DNA from 4 places in the Halomonas sp. NyZ770 genome. Region 2 is predicted to be linked to each of the others. Evidence: predicted binding sites of a transcription regulator. Region 2 holds the regulator's gene; each other region holds the start of a gene.
The links. Region 2 encodes FNR, which switches genes on or off when oxygen is low (the NO sensors DNR and NnrR bind a similar motif). Its sites were predicted from a motif close to TTGATNTANATCAA; they were not measured.
Positions count from the first base shown of each region.

Region 1 (4,211 bases), 1.4 Mb from region 2:
CCCGAAGGAGTCTGGGGTTCGCAATGATAACGATTGCCGGATACGCTTGAGACGTATCACAATACAATTTACGTAGAAACGTGTTAAACACGTTTCTGTCAGCATGATATACATTGTTAAAGAGCGACTGTTCTATGAACAGTGATAAGACGACGCAGTGCGTTCTGGCTTATCAATGGTCACAAAACCAACAAACGGTACGAGAAGCACAGGAGGTGTCACCTGGTACGACGCGATATGGTGGAGCCAAGCGGGATCGAACCGCTGACCTCCTGCGTGCAAGGCAGGCGCTCTCCCAGCTGAGCTATGGCCCCATCGTGTTATGCAAGACCAACCTCTTGTTATAAATTCCTCGCAGACACGTCAATGAACCGCACATTGCAGCAAGCTGCAGGGGGCGATGTCGTCGTTTCGGCGTAACAGGAATTTGGTGGGTCTGGGCAGATTTGAACTGCCGACCTCACCCTTATCAGGGGTGCGCTCTAACCAACTGAGCTACAGACCCAAGAGGGGTCGTGCGAAAACCGTTTGCTCTATCATCTGATCAGGTAATTCATTGTGAGCGCTTGCCGCGAGGGGAAGACATCGTTTAAGGAGGTGATCCAGCCGCAGGTTCCCCTACGGCTACCTTGTTACGACTTCACCCCAGTCATGAACCACACCGTGGTGATCGCCCTCTTGCGTTAGGCTAACCACTTCTGGTGCAGTCCACTCCCATGGTGTGACGGGCGGTGTGTACAAGGCCCGGGAACGTATTCACCGTGGCATTCTGATCCACGATTACTAGCGATTCCGACTTCACGGAGTCGAGTTGCAGACTCCGATCCGGACTGAGATCGGCTTTTCGGGATTGGCTCACTCTCGCGAGTTGGCAACCCTTTGTACCGACCATTGTAGCACGTGTGTAGCCCTACTCGTAAGGGCCATGATGACTTGACGTCGTCCCCACCTTCCTCCGGTTTGTCACCGGCAGTCTCCTTAGAGTTCCCGCCATTACGCGCTGGCAAATAAGGACAAGGGTTGCGCTCGTTACGGGACTTAACCCAACATTTCACAACACGAGCTGACGACAGCCATGCAGCACCTGTCTCTGCGTTCCCGAAGGCACTAAGGTATCTCTACCGAATTCGCAGGATGTCAAGAGTAGGTAAGGTTCTTCGCGTTGCATCGAATTAAACCACATGCTCCACCGCTTGTGCGGGCCCCCGTCAATTCATTTGAGTTTTAACCTTGCGGCCGTACTCCCCAGGCGGTCGACTTATCGCGTTAACTTCGCCACAAAGTGCGCTAGGCACCCAACGGCTGGTCGACATCGTTTACGGCGTGGACTACCAGGGTATCTAATCCTGTTTGCTACCCACGCTTTCGCACCTCAGTGTCAGTGTCAGTCCAGAAGGCCGCCTTCGCCACTGGTATTCCTCCCGATCTCTACGCATTTCACCGCTACACCGGGAATTCTACCTTCCTCTCCTGCACTCTAGCTTGACAGTTCCGGATGCCGTTCCCAGGTTGAGCCCGGGGCTTTCACAACCGGCTTATCAAGCCACCTACGCGCGCTTTACGCCCAGTAATTCCGATTAACGCTCGCACCCTCCGTATTACCGCGGCTGCTGGCACGGAGTTAGCCGGTGCTTCTTCTGTGAGTGATGTCTTTCCTGATGGGTATTAACCACCAGGCGTTCTTCCTCACTGAAAGTGCTTTACAACCCGAGGGCCTTCTTCACACACGCGGCATGGCTGGATCAGGGTTCCCCCCATTGTCCAATATTCCCCACTGCTGCCTCCCGTAGGAGTTCGGGCCGTGTCTCAGTCCCGATGTGGCTGATCATCCTCTCAGACCAGCTACGGATCGTCGCCTTGGTGAGCCTTTACCTCACCAACTAGCTAATCCGACATAGGCTCATCCGATAGCGGGAGCCGAAGCCCCCTTTCTCCCGTAGGACGTATGCGGTATTAGCCTGGGTTTCCCCAGGTTATCCCCCACTATCGGGCAGATTCCTATGCATTACTCACCCGTCCGCCGCTCGTCAGCGGGTAGCAAGCTACCCCTGTTACCGCTCGACTTGCATGTGTTAGGCCTGCCGCCAGCGTTCAATCTGAGCCATGATCAAACTCTTCAGTTTAAGATCAATGCGATCCTTACTCGCTGCCCGAAGGCAACAAAAGCGGATCAAACTTGGCTCAAGGTTCAAACGAATTCACTGCGATACTCCGAAGAGTATCTTGATGTTCGCTTGCCTTGATATTAGGTGATGATTCACCCTCATCGGCAAGCGCCCACATGAATTACCTGATCAAATTGTTAAAGAGCCATCTATCGGCGTTGCCGTTCGATGTGGGGCGTATTCTACCCAATTCTTTTTGATCGTCAAGCTTTTTTCTCATTCACCGTTCAAGCACCTGCGGGTCACCAATGGCCGGAAAGTTGACCTGAGGCAAGCCCCGCCCTTCCCCGCTTTTTTAGACTTGTTGAAGCACCGCTGAAAAGAACGGTGCACACCAGACCGGTCAAACAGGAGGGGGAAACCATGACAACATCACGTATTGCCATCGGACTTGCGAGTGTCGCGCTATTAGGCACGACTGCACTGTGGGCAGACGACGAACTCGGTAGCTACCGCGACAGGTTCGAACCGCTGCCCCACTTACCACCTTTACCTGCCCACAATTCACAGACCGATGAAAAGGTGATGCTGGGCAACATGCTGTTTTTCGAGCCCAGGATCTCCGCCAGCGGTGTCATCAGCTGTGCCACTTGCCATAACCCGGCGCTCGGCTGGTCGGATCGCATTCCTAGAGCCGTGGGCCATAACGGTCAGGTTGGCGAACGCAACACACCCACCGTACTCAACAGTGGTTTCCTGGGATCGCAATTCTGGGATGGACGGGAGCCGGATTTGGAGGGTCAAGCGCTGGGCCCCATCGAAGCCGATGTCGAGATGGCCATGCAGCTGGAACACGCCCTGGACAGGTTGGCAGAGTTCGAGCTCTACCAGGAGCGCTTCACGGAAGCGTACCCCGACCAGGATGACCCCATCAATGCCGAGAACCTGGCCAAGGCACTGGCCGCCTTCCAGAGAACGCTCAACACGCCCAATGCACCTTTCGATCGTTATTTGCGGGGTGATATGGACGCCATCAGCGATCAGGCAAAAGAGGGCATGGTAGCTTTCGTGGATAATGGCTGTATCGCCTGCCATCGCGGCGCCAACTTTACCGATAGCCAGTTCCACGCCATTCAGGTGCCGGGCTCGAAAGATTTGGGTCGCTACGTGGTGACTGGCGAGGAAAGAGACCAGTACCGCTTCCGCACTCCCACCTTGCGCAATGTCGGCGTCACTTACCCGTACATGAACAATGGTGCCACCGAAACGCTTGAAGAAGCGGTGGCCATCATGGGCCAGGAAATGCTGGGACGTGAGTTTGACGAACCCACCATCGATAACATCACGGCGTTTCTGCACTCCCTGACAGGTGAAATGCCCGATTTCGAGGTGCCCGCTCTACCCTGATGCACTATGCCGCCGCCCATAGGGGCGGCGGCAGGCTATGTCAGGCTGCCTCCAGGCGCTTCAGCAGTTCGGCGCGTCGCGCGTCGCTGACGAAGGCTTCTTCCATGGCATTGCGGTTCAGCCATTTGAAGGTATCTTCTCCCCAGCCAAAGGCATCGGCACAGGCGATATGATTTTCGAGCAGCCCACCACCAAAATAAGCAGGATCGTCAGAGCTTATAGTGACCTTCAGCCCCGCTTCCAACAACGCCGGTAGCGGATGCTGATCCAATTGATCGACCACTTTCAAGCTGACATTGGAGAGCGGGCACACGGTCAGTACCGTTTGAGACTCCTTGAGGCGCTGCACGACGTCTTCGCTTTCGAGACAGCGCACGCCGTGGTCGATGCGCTGAACGTCCAACAGGTCCAGGGCTTGCGTAATGTAAGCGGCAGGCCCCTCCTCGCCCGCATGGGCCACACGCACCAGCCCAAGCTCCTTGGCGCGCGCAAACAGGGCCTGAAACTTCTCGGGCGGGTTGTCACGCTCGGCGCTGTCCAAGCCAATGGCATCCAGCATTTTCCAGTAGGGTGCCGCCTGCTCGAGAACGTGAAGTGCCTCGTCGGCTGGCCGATCTCTCAGGAAGGCCATGATCATGCCCACTGAAAGATCCAGCTGACTCTCGGCCTCCTGCTTGGCCCTGAGCAGTCCCGCCATGA
Region 1 covers NZ_CP085143.1:2,067,268-2,071,478, forward strand. The annotation lists tRNA gene LG409_RS09515 (tRNA-Ala) at 239-314, opposite strand; tRNA gene LG409_RS09520 (tRNA-Ile) at 429-505, opposite strand; rRNA gene LG409_RS09525 (16S ribosomal RNA) at 591-2,123, opposite strand; gene LG409_RS09530 (cytochrome-c peroxidase) at 2,529-3,512, shown strand; gene LG409_RS09535 (adenosine deaminase) at 3,553-4,211, opposite strand, start outside.
Region 1: LG409_RS09530 (cytochrome-c peroxidase) is a predicted target of FNR. The motif match lies at 2,426-2,439, and genes of this name have one in related genera.

Region 2 (4,211 bases):
CCTGGGTATTTGGCCTCATGGGCGGAGCGCACTGCATCGGCATGTGCGGTGGCATCATGAGCGCCCTCACCTTCGCCGTGCCGCCCAGCATGCGCCACCCTGCTCGCCTGGGCGGGCTGCTGATGAGCTACAACCTGGGGCGTATTCTCAGCTACATGGTGGCCGGTGCGCTGGTGGCCGCGCTGGGCACGCTGGTCTCGCTCTCCCCGGCCGCCCGAGTGGGCCTGCAGGTGGTAGCGGCGGTCATGCTGATTCTGATGGCGCTGTACATCGCCAACTGGTGGAAAGGACTGCTCCGGGTCGAGGCCGCCGGACGCTACCTGTGGCGCTATCTCGACCCCCTGGGCCGACGGTTGATGCCTGTCGTGCACCTGCCCCAGGCCTTCGCCCTGGGCGCCATCTGGGGCTGGCTACCCTGTGGGCTGGTGTACTCCATGCTGGCCTGGAGCCTGGCCACGGCCGACCCGCTGCAAGGCGCGTTGCTGATGGGTGCCTTCGGACTGGGCACCCTGCCCACGCTGCTGGCCACCGGCCTGGCGGCTCGCCAGATGGGCCACCTCATTCGCCACCCCGCCACGCGTACCGTGGCTGCCTTGACCATCATCGGCTTTGCCCTGTGGCAACTGTGGTCGCTGCTGCCGACGGCGCATCACTCATAGCTTGATATAGCTCAACGCTTTGCCCGCTTCGATGCCTTAGCATGCAGGCATATGTCGGCCGGTGGCCCACCACCTGGCTACTTTGCCCTGTTACCACGGAGCGTCTCTTCATGCCCCTTGCCTCTGCTGCCACCGCAACTCCTCACCTCGCAGCGGCCGAGACCCCTGCCTGGGACGAGGCCCTGCTGCGCCGTTACGACACCAGCGGCCCACGCTATACGTCCTACCCCACGGCACTCTCCTTTGACGCAGACATCGGTGCCGACGACGTCACCGATGCCCTGGCGCGCAGCAATGCCAGCCAGCGGCCGCTCTCCCTGTACGTGCACGTGCCCTTTTGCCGCAAGATCTGCTTCTACTGCGCCTGCAACAAGATCGCCACCAAAAACACCCAGCTGGCCGAGCCCTACCTGTCGCGCCTCGATCGTGAAATGGTGTTGACCTCGCGCCACCTGGATACTCGGCGGCCCGTGCAACAGCTGCACTGGGGCGGTGGCACACCGACATTCCTGACCCTGGCGCAAATGAGCGACCTGGTAGACAGGCTGGACGCGAGGTTTGGGCTCTCCAACGCTCCTGACCGCGATTACGCCATCGAGATCGACCCCCGCGAGGCGGATGTCTTCACCCTGCGCCACCTGCAGTCGCTGGGCTTCAATCGCCTCAGCCTGGGCGTCCAGGACCTGAACCCCAGCGTACAGGCGGCCATCAACCGCGTGCAGCCCAAGGTCATGACCGAAACCCTGATGGACGAAGCACACCGGCTGGGCTTTCGCTCCCTCAATCTGGATCTGATTTACGGGCTACCCTTTCAGACCGAGCAGAGCTTTGCCGACACGCTTGCCCAGGTCATCGACCTCAACCCGGCCCGCTTGTCGGTGTTCAATTACGCCCACATGCCCAGCCGCTTTGCCCCCCAGCGGCGCATCAGCGAGACAGACCTGCCCAGCGCCGACGAGAAGCTGGCGATCCTGCGAACCACCATCGAGATGCTCACTCAGGCAGGCTACGTGCATATCGGCATGGACCACTTCGCCCGCCCGGACGACAGCCTCGCCCAGGCACAGCGCCAAGGCACCCTGCAGCGCAACTTCCAGGGTTACTCCAGCCACGCCCAGTGCGACCTGATTGGCCTGGGTGTCTCGGCCATTTCCCGTATCGATGATTTGTATGCCCAGAACCCCACCCAACTGGCAGCCTACGAAGCGGCATTGGATGAAGGTCGGCTGGCAACCGTCAAAGGGATACGCTTAAATAAGGATGATCTAATACGAAGAGACGTCATTGAGCGCCTGATGTGCGATATGGAAATTGACCTGGCCAGCGTTGGCCAGCGCTGGCACATCGATGCGCCCGTCTACTTCGCCAGTGCGCTGGAGCATCTGCAGCCTGCCGAGCGGGATGGCCTGCTGCAGCGCGAAGGGAACCGCCTGCGGGCAACACCGACCGGGCGGCTGCTGATTCGCCACCTGGCCATGGCGTTCGATGCGCGCCTGCAAAGCCAGTCATCGCAACGCTACTCGAAGATCGTATAAACGGCACCTTGAGACATCCACCCCCTGACCCTATGATGGCCAATGAAAAGGGAGAACAACATGCCATATCCTGCCAGCCAACGACGTTCACTGCTGCAAGAGGCGCGCTGCCAGACCTGCAGCCTCAGCTCGCTGTGCCTACCGCTCGCCCTGGAGCTGGAGGATATGAGCCAGTTCGATGCCATCATCCGCCGCCGCGCACCGCTCAAGAAGGGCGAACCGCTGTTTCGCCAGGGCGATGCCTTCACCAGCGTCTATGCGGTGCGTTCCGGCAGCCTGAAACAGGTGACCAGCGAAGGCAACGGCAACGACCAGTTGACCAATTTTTATCTGCCAAGCGAGCTGGTGGGGTTGGATGGTATCGATGAAGAGCAGTATCCCGGCAGCGTGATTGCCCTGGAAACCACCACGGTGTGCGAGATTCCTTTCGACCGCCTGGACACCCTATCGGAAGAGCTGCCGGAACTGCGCGGCCAGCTTTACCGCAGCATGAGCAAGGAGCTGCGCGATGATCGGCGCATGATGCGCCTGCTATCGCGCAAAACTGCCGACCAGCGGCTGGCCAGCTTCCTGATTACCCTCTCTGACCGCTTCCGGCGACGCGGCTACTCGCCCTACAGCTTCCGGCTCTCCATGTCCCGAGCCGATATGGGGAACTACCTGGGCCTGGCCGTCGAGACCGTCAGCCGCATCCTGAGCCGCTTTCAGCAGCAGAACGTGGTGGCCGTCTCGGGTCGAGAGGTCAATATTCTCGACCTGCAACGGCTCATCACCCTGGCCGAAGAGGAGGAGCAGGCAATCAGCTCACGTTGAACGCCTGAATCCGCCCTTCCATCAGCGCCGCCTGTTTGGCTTCCAGCCCGACGAAGTCGAACAGCGCCCGGTCGGCCAATTGGGAAGGCGCCACATTGGTGACGGCCTTGAACATGCTTTCCAGCCGCCCCGGGTGCTTCTTGTCCCATTCGGCCAGCATGTCCTTGACGATCTGACGCTGCATGTTGGGCTGCGACCCGCACAGGTTGCAGGGAATGATCGGAAACTCCATCAGCCGTGAGAATTCGGCAATGTCCGCTTCCTTGCAGTAGGCCAGGGGGCGGATCACGATGTTCTTGCCGTCGTCGGACAGCAGCTTGGGCGGCATGGCCTTCAAGGTCCCGCCAAAGAACATGTTGAGAAACAGCGTCTCGAGGATGTCTTCCCGGTGGTGGCCCAGGGCAATCTTGTTGGCGCCGATCTCCTCGGCAAACCCGTAAAGTGACCCGCGACGCAGCCGCGAGCAGAGCGCGCAGGTGGTCTTGCCTTCCGGGGTTTTCTCCTTCACCACCGAATAGGTATCCCGCTCCAGAATGTGGTACTCCACACCCAGCTTATCCAGGTAACGGGGCAACACGTGCTCGGGAAAGCCCGGCTGTTTCTGGTCGAGGTTGACCGCCACCAGGGAAAAATTGACCGGCGCATTGCGCTGCAGATTGCGCAGGATTTCCAGCATGGTGTAGCTGTCCTTGCCGCCCGACAGGCATACCATGACCCGATCACCCTCATCGATCATGTTGTAATCGATGATGGCGTTGCCCACTTCACGACGAAGACGCTTCTGCAACTTGTTGAATTCGCGCTTCTGTTTGGCATCCTGAAGTTCAGGCTGCTGTTCAGACGCCGCATTGGTGGCACGCGTCGCCGAGGAGGGGTCGAAAAAGTCAGGTGATAACATGGTCGTTGTACTGCCGATGGGTGAAGGAGCAGCGGCTATTCTACAAGACTCGCAGGCGCGACCCAATACAAACCCATCGTCGGCCTCTGGCCACACCGAGCGGCAGCGCGTCGGCTCACACCGTGAAAAGGCGCTCACTCTGCAGGCGCTGATAGAGCAGCGCCGCCGCCGTGGCCTCGCTGTGCACCGAGGGCCAGGCCAGCGGCAGAGACCAGCATGACAGCGCTTCGTTGATGCTCGGGCCGACCTCCGCCTGGGGATGCAAGCGGCGTAGCTGGCGAGCGTGCAGCCTGGCCAGATCGACCT
Region 2 covers NZ_CP085143.1:694,391-698,601, reverse strand. The annotation lists gene LG409_RS03395 (sulfite exporter TauE/SafE family protein) at 1-659, shown strand, start outside; gene hemN (oxygen-independent coproporphyrinogen III oxidase) at 770-2,194, shown strand; gene fnr (fumarate/nitrate reduction transcriptional regulator Fnr) at 2,255-3,007, shown strand; gene ttcA (tRNA 2-thiocytidine(32) synthetase TtcA) at 2,994-3,905, opposite strand; gene LG409_RS03375 (DNA polymerase III subunit epsilon) at 4,021-4,211, opposite strand, start outside.

Region 3 (4,211 bases), 1.7 Mb from region 2:
AAGGGCAGGGCGAGGAACCAGATGGCCGGTTCAGGCATCGCACCCAGCCGAAACACGATGCCCAGACGCGCCTGACCCAGCCAGGGCTCGGGCCAGGCGTGTTCGGCCTGCTCGAAGCCGCGCAGGGTATCCCGCGAGCAGGGCACCACACGACGCCCCATATGGTAGAGCGTCACGTCGGCACCGCTGCGGGTAAAGAACTCGTCGAGGGTAGTAATTGGTTGCATGACATCCTTCCGCATTTCAAGCGTGCACTCTACCTTGATGCTCGGTCACTGTCAGCCGTAACCGTTGATAAAACCATACCTTATCGTCGAAGTGGTCAAAAAGTGAACAACATTCCCCAGGCCCCGTGGGAGTAGCCGTTGCGACACCTTTCCATAGTTTATCCACAGTCTCTTGCAGGTTTTCTGTGAATCTGTGCATAAACGCGTTGGCCATGCCTCTCGGTGGCAAGTTACCCACAGAGTTGGGATAATCACGCCGACCATTCCTTATGAGTAGACTGTTTATGAGCGTCCATCAACAGCTTCAAACCGCGCTTCTCGAGCTTGAAGCCGCGATGAAAGCCGCCAACCTATGGCGAACCCCCTTTCCAGAGGCGAGTGCGTTTGCCAGTCAGGAGCCCTTTTGTGTGGATACCATGTCGCTGCCCCAGTGGGTGCGCTATGTGTTCGTAGCCCGGTTGACCGCGCTGGTAGAAGCCCAGGCGACCCTGCCCGCCAAATGTGAGGTAGCGCCCGCCATGGCCGCTTATCTGATGCAGGAAAAAGTGCGCGCCAGCGATCAGGTGCTGGTGATTCGCGCCATGGAAAGAGTCGACCAACTGGTGACGGACAACTGAACAGGTAGCCGTCAGCGCGGCGCTGTCGTGCTTCTCAACCGAACAGGCCCGGAGCAGATGCCCCGGGCCTGTTCGGTTTGATGGGTAGCCCCGTATCTTCTAGAAGCGGTAGCTGAGACCCGCCATGATCACGATGGGGTCGATTTCGACGGTGCCCGCTGCGGCGCCGTTCACCGTGGCGTCCGTATCGATGTCCAGGTACCAGGCGGCGGCGTTGAGCGCCCAGTTGTCGTCGATCAGCAGGTCGATACCCAATTGGCCTGCCAGACCCCAGGAGTCGTCCAGATCCAACTCACCAATCGCCAGCTGTTCGTCCGAGAAGCGCGTGTAGTTGATACCGGCGCCAATGTAGGGCTGAACCCGTGCCTGGGTGCCGCCCAGCGGGTAATACTGCAGCGTCAGGGTGGGTGGCAGGTGCTTGGTCGAGGCAAGGTTCTCGCCGTTCAGGGCAATGTCGTGCTTGAAGGGCAGGGCGGCCAGCAGTTCGACGCCCACCTTGTCGTGAAAGCGATAGCCCAGCGTAAAGGCGAAGTCGGTCTTGTCCTGAACGTCCACCGCCAGTGCACCATTGGCCAAGGCGCCGTTGTCGCTTTTGGGTGACACTTGTGCCACGCCCACGCGGGTAAAGAAGTCACCTGCGCCGTAGGCAAAGGCCTGGCTGCTGGTGGCCAGCGTTGCAACGGCCATGCTGGCAGCGATGAGAAGAGAGGGTTTGAACGGGCGCATAATGTTGCTCCTGACCATGATGAGGGTGAGTGGTTCGCGATCCATGGCGCCACTATAACCAGCCAGAAGCGGTGCGTTATTGACCTGAGGCAAAGAGCGGTGCGCAAGCGGCCAATAATGCAAGAGACCTCCTGCAAGGCGGCGGGGCCTTGACGAGGAGGTCTCGGATGACTGCTTGCCGATGCTCACCGCCTGCCGAAGTAGGCGGTGAGGGTGGCATGCTGGCCAAGAGCCGTGGCTAAAAATCGTCGCCAGGCGTAATGGTCAGGATCAGCGTTCGATGTGCTGGTACTCACCGGCATCGGCGGTCATGTTGCTGACGACCAGGATGGCGATGAAGGAGGCGATGAATCCGGGGATGATTTCGTAGACACCTGGGCCGCCCATGAAGGAGCCGCTCCAGCCCAGCGAAATCCAGATCATCACGGTGGCGGCACCGACGATCATGCCGGCCAATGCGCCTGCACCGTTGGTGCGCGGCCACATCAGCGCGAGGATGATCAGCGGACCAAAGGCAGCGCCAAAGCCTGCCCAGGCGTTACTGACCAGCCCCAGCACCTGCGAGTCTTCATTGGAAGCAATGATGGCGGCCACAATACCCACCAGCACGACGCACACACGGCCCACCGCCACGCACTGCTGCTCGGTGGCATTCTTGTGCAGGAACAGGCGGTAGAAGTCTTCCGTCAGCGAAGAGGAGGACACCAGCAGCTGGCTGGAGATGGTACTCATGATCGCTGCCAGCAGCGCCGCGTACAGGAAGCCGGTGATCAGCGGGTGGAAGAGCAGGTTGGCCAGCACGATGAAGATGGTTTCAGGATCCTGGATGTCCATGCCGTTACGCACTGCGAAGGCGCGACCCGCCAAGCCCAGCGACACGGCACCGATCAGCGAGACCAGCATCCAGCCCATACCGATGTTACGCGCTACAGGCACGTCTTCTTGTGAGCGAATGGCCATGAAGCGAACGATGATATGCGGCTGACCAAAATAGCCCAGGCCCCAGGTCACCGCCGACAGCCAGCCTACGAACGTCAGCCCCGTGGTCCAGGAGAGCAGCGTGGGATCGACACTGTTGAGCGTCTCCGACGCCTGTGAGAAACCACCGCCGCCGTCACCGAACAGCACCACCGCAGGCATGATGATCAAGGCCAGCATCATGATGCAGCCCTGCACGAAGTCGGTCATGCTCACGGCCAGGAAGCCGCCTACCACGGTATAGATCAGCACCACGCCGAGGGTAATGATGACGCCCATGGCGTAATTGCTCATGTCGCCAAAGTTGTACACTCCGGTGAAGGCCGTTTCGAACAGCTTGCCACCGGCTACCAGGCCCGAGGCGGTATACACGGCAAAGAAGATCACGATCACGATGGCCGACACGGTGCGCAGTGCCAGCGCACGGGTCGGGAATCGGTTGGCCAGAAACGCCGGAATGGTAATCGCGTTGCCGTAATGAATGGTCTGCTCGCGCAGGCGAGGCGCGACCAGTATCCAGTTGAGCAGTGCGCCCACCAGCAGGCCAATGCCGATCCAGGCAGAGCCCAGTCCAGACACGAACATGGCTCCGGGCAAGCCCAGCAGCAGCCAGCCGCTCATGTCGGAGGCCCCTGCCGAGAGTGCCGCGACTTGTGGGCTGAGGGTACGGCCCCCCAGCATGTAATCTTCCGAGGAAGAGGTCGCTTTGCGCATGGCATAGATGCCGATGGCGATCATGAGCGCAAAATATCCAAACAAGCTAATCCAAACACCAGTAGCCATAACACTTCTCCAGTTCGTCAGAACGGAGTCAGGTCACCTACGAAAGCCCGCGCGTGCTGGCCGCTCTTTCGTACATTCCTGACTCCGACAGCGTCAGCGCCTTGGCGGTGCGTGGCCAAAGCGCGTTGATCTTGTTGTTAATTTCCCTGCCGGTTCGGCGTGGCCAGTGGCTGGCCACGGCTCGAGCCATCAAGCAGGGCGCCGGAAAGGGTATGGCGGAGTATCGATGTCGAGTTCCCTGTGCCTGGTGCACGGCCTGGGAGGGCCGTGGCAGCGCAGGCAGTCACGCTATTATTGTCAACCATGAGACGGATCCTTTTCAGGAGTTCAGGTTAGTTTATGTCGATGAGCGTTCTACTCATCCCCTAGCGCCAATAGCGACGCGTTGCCACCCAGGGCGGCGGTGTTGTTGGTGATCGTCTTCTCAGTCACGAAGCGCTGCAGGTAATGCGGGCCACCCGCTTTGGGGCCGGTGCCCGAAAGGCCCTGACCGCCGAATGGCTGCACGCCGACCACTGCGCCGATGATATTACGGTTGATGTACACATTGCCTACTCGAATTTTCTGCGCTATTTCAGCGGCAAAGGATTCGTTACGGCTATGCACGCCAAACGTCAGGCCATATCCCCGACCGTTGATGTCGTTGATCACCTTGTCGATCTCGCGGGCCTTGTAACGCACGATGTGCAGCACGGGGCCAAACTGCTCGCGGGTCAGCGCATCGATGCTGTCGATGGTAAAGGCGACCGGGGCCACGAAAGTGCCGTGCTGTGTGTGCTCGGCGGTCATCGGGGTTTCGGCGACCAGCCGGTTCTCGCCCTTGAGCTTGTCGATATGTGCCAGCAGCCCTTTGCGCGCGTCCTCATCGATGACCGGGCCC
Region 3 covers NZ_CP085143.1:2,369,096-2,373,306, reverse strand. The annotation lists gene LG409_RS10925 (DUF3549 family protein) at 1-227, opposite strand, end outside; gene LG409_RS10920 (YqcC family protein) at 512-844, shown strand; gene LG409_RS10915 (OmpW/AlkL family protein) at 944-1,570, opposite strand; gene putP (sodium/proline symporter PutP) at 1,841-3,331, opposite strand; gene putA (bifunctional proline dehydrogenase/L-glutamate gamma-semialdehyde dehydrogenase PutA) at 3,686-4,211, opposite strand, start outside.
Region 3: LG409_RS10915 (OmpW/AlkL family protein) is a predicted target of FNR. The motif match lies at 1,650-1,663, and genes of this name have one in related genera.

Region 4 (4,211 bases), 1.4 Mb from region 2:
CGAGCGAGCGATATCACGACTCAATGGCAGCGGGCGGGCGCGCAGTAGCCCGAACTGTAGCCAGATGACCCCCGTCAGGTAGACCGCAGGCAGTACCACGATGGTCATGATCACTGCGATGGCCACGACAGGCTGATGAAAATTGATCAGCGCCGTGGCCGTCTGGGTCAGCTCGATGCGGTTGCCGATACCGCCTACGCTGAAGCTGACGAAAGGAAACGAAACGGCCAGGATGAGTGCCACCAGTGAGGCAATGGCCAGTGCCATGCTACGTTGCGCGGGGTAGCGGTGGCGCTTGACCAGCACATGGGAGCATCGTGGGCAGGAGGCCTTCTCACCGGAGCCCAAAGGGGGCAGGGCCGAGACCCAGTCGCACTCATGGCAGGCGCGCAGCCGTCTGCGCTGGACGCGTGCCTCGGGGGGCGTGCAGTCCACGGCGGGGGTATGCATGGAAAGGGTGGGTCGTTTCATGAAAGAGACATCAGGTAATAGCAAACTCTCGATAGTTGGCGCATTTTAAATCAATATAGAGCCGAGACGTGAGTGTCAAATCAGGGACACCTCGCTTCTCTTGAACTCGGTGCTTGACCCCGCCTCCCGGTTCGACAAGGATGCAGCCGCGATAGTGCCTAATACGATGACATTAAGGAACCGAAATGTTGCTTGCCTTTGTAGCAGTGGTGGTAGGGCTCGTCCTGCTGATCTGGAGTGCTGAAAAATTTATCGATGGCGCTGCTGCTACCTCGCGGTGGTTGGGGTTGTCGCCACTGCTGATCGGTATGCTGGTGATCGGATTCGGAACGTCGGCCCCTGAAATGATGGTCTCCGTACTGGCGGCCATGCAGGGTAATCCCGGGCTGGCGGTAGGCAATGCTTACGGATCCAATATTGCCAACATAGGGCTGGTGCTGGGTTTTGTGGCGCTTATAGCGCCGCTGGCGGTGCACTCCAGCGTTATTCGCAAGGAGATGCCGCTATTGGTGGCGGTCATGCTGCTGACCGGTTACATGCTGATGGATGGCTGGATTTCTCGCGGTGAGGCAGTGTTGCTGCTGGCCGCGCTAGGGATATTCATTACGGTCAGTATCATCCAGTCACGGCGTCATCAGGCGGATGCACTGACCGATGAAGTGACGGAGAGCCTGGACAGCAAGCCGCTGTCACGTGGTATGGCATTGATGTGGACGCTGGTGGGGTTAGTGCTGTTGGTAGCCAGCTCGCGTCTGTTGGTGTGGGGCGCGGTAGAAATTGCCGTAGGATTTGGTGTCAGCGATCTCATCATCGGTTTGACGGTGGTGGCCGTCGGTACGTCGCTACCCGAGCTTGCCTCGTCCATCAGTGCCTTGAGGCGCAAAGAGCACGATATGGTGCTGGGCAACGTGGTGGGCTCCAATCTGTTCAATAGTTTGGCCGTGGTAGGGTTGGCGGGGGTCATCACGCCTATCGAAGCGGGTCGTGAGGTGCTGGTGCGTGACTGGAGCGTGATGACCTTCATGACGCTGATGATGGTGCTGTTTGCATTCTCCTGGCGTGGCCGTCCGCGGCGGATCAATCGTCTGGAGGGTGGCGTGCTGTTTTCCCTGTTTGTCGCGTACACCGGCTACATGGTCAGTCTGGTGGTGATGACATGACTTTTTTTAATTGAAAAAGAGCAGTTTGCCTGAATGGCATGCGTCAATGCGACACAGCTTTTTGGGCAAACTTGCGCTGTATAACGGGTGTCGAAGCGTTAAAATGCAACACAGCTAAAGAATAAGCTTAGTGCTTATAACTAAAATGCGGTGCCATTAAGGCTCAACTAAGCTTGTGTAACCCATTGATGGGATATTGATCCAGGTCTTAGGAGCGTGTGATGGAACTCGACCCCCTTGTACTATCGCGAATGCAGTTCGCCTTCGTTGTATCGTTTCATGCGATCTTTCCGGTCTTCACCATCGGACTGGCGTCTTACATAGCGCTGCTTCATGGGCTGTTCTTCAAGACCAACAACCCCGCCTGGGACCGCCTGGCACTGTTCTGGACCAAGGTGTTTGCCGTGGTCTTCGGCATGGGCGTAGTCTCCGGGATCGTCATGTCTTTCCAGTTTGGCACCAACTGGAGCAACTTCTCCCAGGCAGCGTCCAACTTCCTCGGGCCGGTGCTCAGCTACGAGGTCGTTACCGCTTTCTTCCTTGAAGCGGCATTCCTCGGTGTCCTGCTCTTTGGCCGAGGCAAGGTGCCACAAGGGGTGCACCTGTTTGCTGCCATCATGGTGGCGATCGGTACGTTCATTTCGTCGTTCTGGATTCTTTCTGCCAACAGCTGGATGCATACACCGGCAGGGGTAGAACTCATCGACTATCGGTTCCACGTGGTTTCCTGGACCGAAGCGATATTCAATCCCTCCTTTCCTTACCGCTTCGCGCACATGGCCATGGCATCCTTCTTGACCGGTGGCTTCGTGGTGGCCGGTGTGAGTGCCTGGTTCCTGCTTCGTGGTCGCGACCCGGAAGCCAACCGTCGAGCGCTTTCCATGTGCCTTTGGTTGCTGCTGTTTCTGGCGCCAGCCCAGGCGGTCGTGGGTGACTTCCATGGTTTGAATACACTGGAGCACCAGCCGGCCAAAGTGGCGGCCATGGAAGGGCATTGGGAAACCTCTGGCAACGTTCCGTTGCTGCTGTTCGCCATCCCGGACCAGGAAGCGCAAACCAATCGCTTTGAAATCGGCATTCCCAATCTTGCCAGCCTCATCCTGACCCACTCTACGGATGGGGTTATTCAGGGGCTGAATGAATTTGCTCCTGAAGAGCAGCCACCGGTCTGGATCGTCTTCTGGGCGTTCCGCGTGATGGTGGGGATCGGTCTGTTGATGATTGCCACCGCCCTGACAGGACTGTTGCTGCGTCGCAAAGGCAAATTCCATCAGCACACCGGGTTCCTCAAGACGCTGGTGTACATGATCCCCATGCCGTTCGTCGCCGTGCTGGCTGGTTGGATCGTGACCGAGTCAGGACGTGCCCCATGGCTGGTATACGGCATGATGACCCATGCGGAAGGCGTTACGCCTTCGCTGACCGGCCCCATGGCGCTGTTTACGCTGGTGGGCTACGTGCTGGTGTACGCGGTGGTGTTCTATGCCGGTATCTACTATCTGACCCGCGTGGTACGTAACGGCATGCTGCCCAAGGAAGAGCGTGAAACGGCAGGCGACAATTTCAGACGCCCCATGCGTCCACTGTCGGCCACGGAAACTCCCTTTGATGACGATGTCGACCCGGTGAGGAACTGAGACATGGAAATGTTTGATCTGACGATAATCTGGGCAGGCATCATCGGGTTCGGGTTGATGATGTACGTGCTGATGGACGGTTTCGATCTGGGGCTTGGAATTCTGTATCCCTTCGCCCCGGACGAAGACGCCCGGGATGTGATGATGAACTCCGTGGCGCCGGTCTGGGACGGCAACGAGACGTGGCTGGTGTTGGCGGGTGCCGGTTTGCTCGGGGCTTTCCCGCTGGTCTATTCGGTCTTCCTGCCCGCACTCTATATTGGCGTGTTCTTGATGCTGGCGGGGCTTATTTTTCGGGGGGTGGCCTTCGAGTTCCGCTTCAAGTCCCGGCGCAATCGTCGCTGGTGGAACCGCGCCTTCTGCTGGGGCTCCGGCGTAGCCGCTTTCGCTCAAGGGGCGGTGGTCGGTGCTTACATTCAGGGGTTTCATGTCGAAAACTTTGCCTTTGCAGGTGGCGCTTTCGATTGGCTGACGCCATTCTCGGTACTGACCGGCTTCGGCCTGATGGCAGGTTATGCGTTGCTGGGAGCCACCTGGCTGATCTTGAAATCCGAGGGCCATATTCAGGAGTGGGCGTACAAGATCACGCCGCTGCTGTTGGCGCTGGTACTGGGCGTCTTCGGTATCATCAGCATCTGGACTCCGTTCGTGAATCCGGTGGTCTGGGAGCGCTGGTTCGGTCATTTGCAGCTGATCTGGGTGTTCCCGGCATTGGCGCTGCTGTCGGCCTTCATGGTGTATCGCTCCGTGAAACGTCGTGACGAGGGTATTCCCTTCGTGGCCACCATCGGCATCTACGTGTTCACCTACCTGGGGCTGATCGTCAGCAAGTGGCCCATCATCGTGCCCCCCAACTACACGCTGTGGGATGCCGCCTCCGCCCCTGAATCTCAGCTGTTCCTGCTGATCGGTGTGCTGTTCGTCATTCCGATCATCCTGACCT
Region 4 covers NZ_CP085143.1:2,075,289-2,079,499, reverse strand. The annotation lists gene LG409_RS09565 (paraquat-inducible protein A) at 1-471, opposite strand, end outside; gene LG409_RS09560 (calcium/sodium antiporter) at 657-1,631, shown strand; gene LG409_RS09555 (cytochrome ubiquinol oxidase subunit I) at 1,853-3,268, shown strand; gene cydB (cytochrome d ubiquinol oxidase subunit II) at 3,272-4,211, shown strand, end outside.
Region 4: LG409_RS09555 (cytochrome ubiquinol oxidase subunit I) is a predicted target of FNR. The motif match lies at 1,828-1,841, and genes of this name have one in related genera.